Regions from separate parts of the Clostridium sp. 7_2_43FAA genome, predicted to be linked through region 1. Evidence: riboswitches for the same ligand, from Rfam matches in the RefSeq annotation. Region 1 holds a riboswitch; the other holds the start of a gene.
The links. Region 1 has a riboswitch for fluoride ahead of CSBG_RS07805 (cation:proton antiporter). Riboswitches for the same ligand answer to the same signal wherever they lie in the genome.
Positions count from the first base shown of each region.

Region 2: it holds a riboswitch for fluoride, as region 1 does, so the genes downstream of both, CSBG_RS17290 (chloride channel protein) here and CSBG_RS07805 (cation:proton antiporter) in region 1, are expected to answer to the same signal.

Region 1 covers NZ_JH815222.1:1,327,296-1,330,734, forward strand. Annotated here, with positions in the region: gene CSBG_RS07800 (tetratricopeptide repeat-containing sensor histidine kinase) at 1-542, shown strand, start outside; gene CSBG_RS07805 (cation:proton antiporter) at 628-1,818, opposite strand; fluoride riboswitch at 1,868-1,942, opposite strand; gene pulA (type I pullulanase) at 2,137-3,439, shown strand, end outside.
Region 2 covers NZ_JH815223.1:214,708-218,146, forward strand. Annotated here, with positions in the region: gene CSBG_RS17275 (PTS system mannose/fructose/sorbose family transporter subunit IID) at 1-88, shown strand, start outside; gene CSBG_RS17280 (PTS sugar transporter subunit IIB) at 101-577, shown strand; gene xylB (xylulokinase) at 633-2,087, shown strand; fluoride riboswitch at 2,145-2,217, shown strand; gene CSBG_RS17290 (chloride channel protein) at 2,280-3,439, shown strand, end outside.

The DNA of each region.
Region 1 (3,439 bases):
TAAAAGTAGATTTTAAAAATTTTAATATTGTATACTTAATTGAAGATATAATATCAAGGTCTGTTAAATATGCAAATATTAAAAATCAAAACTTAATATTTGATACAGAAATAGAGGAGTTAATTATAAAGTGTGATCCCAATTTAATTGAGAAAATAATACTTAGTATTCTTTCTAATATATTAATGGTGTCATTCGAAAAATCTGAGATATTAATAAGTGTTTTAGAAAGAAAACACTATATAAACATTGTGTTTAAATATAGAGGAAATGGTTTTAATAATTCTATATTTAATGTTTTTAATAATGATACAAAAAGTTGTCCTTTCAATACTTATGCTAAAGATTTATCAATAGCTAAATCTTTATTAGAACTTCAAAATGGTAAAGTATATGTTAATAATAAATGTGATGATGGGAATGAAGTGGTAATATTACTTCCAAAGTTAAAGTTTCAATATTTAAATAAAAATACTATTATGGATACTTATGATATAAATGATATAAATGTTGCAATGGAATTTTGTGATTTAATATCATAGCATATTAAATGAATAATAAAAAAGGCTATAGAAAATTGTATGGTTATGTAATATAAGCATACAAATTGTATCTATAGCTTTTATTTTATTTATTCTTTGAAATAGAGAGCAATTTTTTGTAAGTATTATCAATTAAAGTTGCTCCAAGAGGAGCAGTAATAATTATTGAAAGAACAGCTACAGTTAATATTATTTCTCCAGAAGCTAATCCCATTGACAAGGGCAATGCTCCAATAGCAGCTTGAACTGTTGCCTTTGGCATATATCCTATAGCGGAAAATAATCTTTCTTTAAAATTCATTTCAGTCTTTATCAAAGATAATAATACGCCAAAGATTCTAAATACTAATGCTCCTAAAATTAAAATAATAGTAATAATTCCGGAATTCATTGCGTACTTAATGTCTACACTAGCCCCAACTAAAACAAATAGAAATACTTCGGCGCCAACCCAAAGTTTTGAATATTTATTAGATATACGTCTGGCAAGTTTTGAATAAATCTTAAGTATAGTTGCACCAAGGCTCATAACAGCTAATAATCCAGATATAGGAATGAATCCTTTTAATAAATCTTCAACTGTAATAAATAAAAAAGATACACTTAAAATTATAAGAATTTTAATAGAATCTCTTATATGAATTTTTTTAAATAAATATACTAGAACAATACCAGTTAAAATTCCTAATATGATTCCAATGATAATAGATATAGGTATTTCTATTATGGAGCTTATTGAAAAGTTTGATCCAGTAGTTGCAATGCTTGTAAATGAAGTAAATAGCACAATAACAAAAATATCATCGACAGAAGCTCCAGCTAATATTAATTGAGGAATACTTTTATTAGTACCGTAACCTTCTTCCATAAGCTTAAGCATTCTAGGAACTATAACAGCTGGGGATACAGCAGCTATGACTGTTCCAAGTATTGCAGAATCTAATATAGGTAAATTTAAAAGTTTTGGACCGAGAATAATAAAACCTAATATCTCAAGGGTTGCAGGTATAAAACACATTAAAATTGCTGGTCTTCCAACTTTTTTTAAATCTTTTATATCCAATGCAAGGCCTGCACGAGTTAAAATTATTACAAGTGCTATTTGTCTAAGTTCAGATGATATGCCTATAATACTAGAATCTAATAAGTTAAGCATGTGAGGGCCTAAGATAATGCCTGTTAATATCATACCTACAAGGCTTGGAAGCTTTAGTTTAGTAAAAATAGAGCCAATAAATAGACCTAATAAAATAATAAGTGCTATGCTTGTTAACATAAAATCCTCCTTTATTTCTTATTAAAAAAAGCCAATGAGCTCTGCAAAAAAACTTGCAGAAGTCATTAGCTTACCAAAGCGGTTTAGACATAAGTCAAGGGAGAACTTCATTCCCTTAAAGTCTTTTAAATAATACCATATAAGTATTTACAAATCAATAAAAATATTGAATTGATATAATAGTTGTCATGAATTAAAAGAAAATTTAGTAAAGAGGTACATAAAGATGAAGTAGATAATGAAAGAGTGGTTATATAATTTTTTGAATTAAATAAGTTTTACTTATGATTAAGAAAAAATATGTAGGGGCAATAATTATTGATAGGAATAAAATATAATAGAAAGATTTTAGGAGTTGAAGGAATGATAAGCTATAGTGATAATATGACATATAATGATATAAGTAATAACAACTCTATTAAAATATATAATATTAATTCATTAGAAATAAAAGCATCTAGTAATGTGTTTCATCTAGATGAGGAAATACAATTAGTAGCATTGAAAGAATCCATATTTGGAATAAAAGAAATAAGAAATGTTTATTGGGAAATTGACTATAAAGGAAAAGAGATTACGCTTTCAAATAATATAATAAAAATAAGTAAGCTATTGAGAAAGAAAAATTCACTTAAAGTAACCTGTGTAGATAAAATTACAGGAGAAAGAGCTTGTAGAGAATTTTCTATTATTTTAAATGAAGTTGAAGGTACATTAATACATTTTATAAAAAATGATGGTGATTATTTTGGAAATGGATATAAATGGGATTTGTGGAGCTTTTCAAATGATGGGGTTTCATATGCTGTTGAGCTACAAAATAAAAGCGATTTTGGTAGATGTACATTTGTAAGGGAAGAAAATATAATTGCAAGAAGAAAAGCTTGGGGAGATAACTGGGGAAATGATTGGTCTGAGCAAACTGCAACGTTTGAAATACCAAAAGGAGTTAAAAATTGCTATATAGTTCATGGGGAAAATAATCTTATAACAAATTTAGAAGATGTAATTGAATATATGAAGCCTAGAATTGAAATTGCAATAATGGATAAGAAAGATAGTATTACAGCTTTTTTATCTAAAACACCTTTAGATGGAACTAAATTTTATATTTACATTAATGGTATTAAAGAAGAACATTGTGAGTACGAAATTGATAAATTATCTAAAAAGGTTGATTTCAAAAATTTAAATGTAAAAGTATCTCCAAGTGATTTAGTAGAAATAAGGGCTAGCAATACATTTTTACCTTGTAAAGTAACTATGAGGAATTTTTTAGATAGTTATTATTATGATGGACCTGATATGGGAGTTGTATATGATAAAGAAAATATATACTTGAGAATTTGGGCTCCTACGGCATTTAAGATAGATTTATGTTTATATGAAAATTGGTATGATATTAATGGAAATGAAAAAAGAGTATATCAGATGAAAAGAGAGGAAAAAAGCGGAACTCATTATACTAAGATTAGTAGAAAAAAAAATGAATGTGTATTTTATCTATATAAACTATATTTTAAAGATATAGATCGAAATGGATTAGAGTATATAAAAATAAATTATGCAGTAGATCCATATGCAGTATCGGTGGGAGTAAATGGAGAAAAGGGATTTCTAA
Region 2 (3,439 bases), on a different contig from region 1:
ACTAGGTAAAAAAGTTAAACCAACATATTTAATATTATTAGTAATAGTAATGTCAATAATTTTACATGCACTAGGAGTACTTGTTTAGGGGGGATAATAAATGAAAGGGATAATTCATATAAGAATAGACGATAGATTAATACATGGCCAAGTTGCTACAATGTGGACAAACAATTTAGGAGCAACTAGAATAATGGTTATTAATGATGAGGTAGCTAATAATGATTTGCAAAAATCAGTATTAAGAATGGCAGCACCATCAAATGTAAGTACATCTATAATAACTAGAGAAACAGCTTTAAAAAATATTTCTTCAGGAAAATATGAAGGACAAAAAGTGTTTATTGTTGTAAAATCACCATTAGATTTACTTTATCTTGTTAAAAATGGATTAGATATTAAGAAGATTAATGTAGGTAATATGTCTTCTAAATCAAATACAGAAGTTATAAGACCATCTGTAAGTGTTACACCAGAAGAAAAGGAAGCATTTAAAGAATTAATAGATAGAGGAGTTGAAGTTACAGCAATAATGACTCCTACAGATCCATTAGTTTATTTAAAGGAGTATCTATAAGATTTAAGGGAGACAATAAAGTCTCCCTAATTTATTAATATAGGAGGATATTTTTATGGAATATGTTATAGGTTTAGATTTAGGAACAGGTTCTATCAAGGGGATAGCTTTAGATAAAGCTGGAGAAGTAGTATTGAAGCATTCGGAAAGTTATCCTTTATACAATAATAGAGATGGACATTCTGAACAAGAGCCAGAAGATTGGTATAATGCTTCAGTTAAGGTTTTGGAAAAGATAACTAATGATTTAGGTGGAGATGGATTAAGAGCTATAAGTATATCAGGTCAAATGCATAGCTTAGTATTATTAGATAATGAAAATAAACCTATAAGAAGAAGTATTCTATGGAATGATACAAGAACAACTAAGCAATGTGAATATATAATGAATAACTTTGGAGAAAAAGTAATTGAAATCACAGGGAATAAAAGCCTTGAAGGATTTACGCTTCCAAAGGTATTATGGGTAAAAGAAAATGAACCTGGAAATTGGGAAAAGACTAAAAAGTTCTGTTTACCTAAAGATTATTTAGTATTTAAATATACAGGTAACATATGTACAGATATATCTGATGCAGCTGGAACACAAATGTTAAATATTAAAGAAGGAAAATGGTCTGAGGAAATAGCAAATCTTTTAGATTTAGATTTAAATAAATATCCTAAGATATATAATTCAACTGAATGTGTTGGAGAATTAAATGAAGAATTAAAGGAAAAGTTAAATGCCAAAGGAAGTATTAAAATCTTCCCAGCAGGATCAGACAATCCTTGCTCAGCTTTAGGATCAGGAATAATAAATAAAAATAGAGATTTATTAAGTATAGGAACTTCAGGTGTATATTTAAAATATGAAGAAGAGTATAAGAACTATGGTGGAAAACTTCACATGTTTAATAATGTACTACCAAATAGCTGTTACTCAATGGGGGTAACTCTTTCTGCTGGAGATTCTTTAAGCTGGTTTAGAAATACCTTTGCAAAGGATAAAGATTTTGATGAACTTTTAAGCGGAGTATCTAATGTTAAAGAAGGATCTAATGGATTATTATTTGCTCCTTATATAGTTGGAGAAAGAACACCTTATGCAGATAGTAATATAAGAGGAACCTTCATAGGAATAGATAAAAGCCATGATTTAAATCATTTTGCAAGAGCGGTAATTGAAGGAATAACATTCTCATTAAAAGATTGCTTTAGCATATATGAAGATGATAGTGATAGAGAAATAATTTCAGTAGGAGGAGGAGCTAAGTCTAAGGAGTGGCTTCAAATACAAGCTAACGTATTTAATAAGAAGGTAATATCTTTGAAAATAGAAGAAGGTCCATCTCTTGGAGCTACAATAATAGCTGCTGTTTCATTAGGATGGTTCGTTTCTTTTGAAGATGCTGTAAAAGTAATAGTAAAAGAAAAAGAATGTTATTATCCAAATGAAGAAGCAGTAGAAGCATATAAAGAAATTTATATTCGCTATAGAAAAATATATGACAATATAAAAAATATATAGATAAGCATAGATTGATTTTTATAAGTAATAGTATTATAATGTTTAAAGAAAATGTGAATAATTTTTGGGAATGAAGTTCTCCCATGAGAAATCTAAACCGTCAAGTAAGACTAATGACTTCTATGATTTAATCGTAGAGTCATAGTCTTTTTTATTTTTTAAGAAATTAATCATTAGAAAGGTATGCGTAATATGAGAATTTTTAAATTAACAACTTGTACAATTATAGTGTCAATTATAATGGGAATTATATCAGCTATATTTTTAAGATCATTAGAATTCGTTACAACCTTAAGAGAGGGATTTCCTTATATAATTTTTTTAATTCCTATAATAGGAGTATTAACAGCATATACATATTCAAAGTATGGGAATGGATCTAATAGAGGAAACAATTTAATTATTGAAAGTGTTCATAAGGAGGTAAAAGTTCCATTTAGAATGGCATTCTTGACATTTATTTTTACTGTATTAACGCATTTATCTGGAGGATCAGCGGGAAGAGAAGGTACAGCAGTTCAAATAGGAGGAGCCTTGACAAATAAATTAGCTAACATTTTCAAAATGGAGCATAAGGAGAAAAGAATTCTAATTATGTCAGGAATAAGTGCTGCATTTGGCTCAGTCTTTGGAACACCGCTTGCTGGTACATTTTTTGGTATGGAAGTATGTTTTATAGGAAAGATTAGCTATGAAGCAATGATATATTGTTTTATAGGATCATATACAGCTAATTTTGTTACAGAATACTTAGGTATAAATCATGTAGGGCACTTAATAAAATCTATCCCTAATATTTCTGTATATACACTATTAATAGTAATAATATCATCAATTTTATTTGGTATTTTTGGAAAGATATTTGCAGAAGGAGTTCAGTTAGTTAAAGGATTTTACAGTAAAAATATAAAAAACAATATATATAGAGCAATAATGTCCTCAAGTGTAGTTTTATTAGTTATTATAATATTTAAATTATATAAATTTGAGGGATTAAGTACATGGCTTATTGATAGTGGATTTTCAGGTAATATAACTATTTTAGATCCAATAAAGAAGTTAATATTAACAGTACTAACATTAGGAGCTGGATTCCAAGGAGGAGAGGTTACTCTGCTATTTGATATAGGAGCTTCTTTAGGTGGTGCTATAGGTAATTTAACTAATATAGAGCCTTCATTATTAGCAGCTATTGGGATGATTTGTGTTTTTGGGAGTGCTACTAATACTCCACTTACTACAATTATGCTGGGAATTAATTTGTTTGGATCAGAAGCTGTTCCTTACTATATAATTGGAGCGTTTATTAGCTATTATGTAATAGGACATAATGGGATTTATGGAGCACAAGT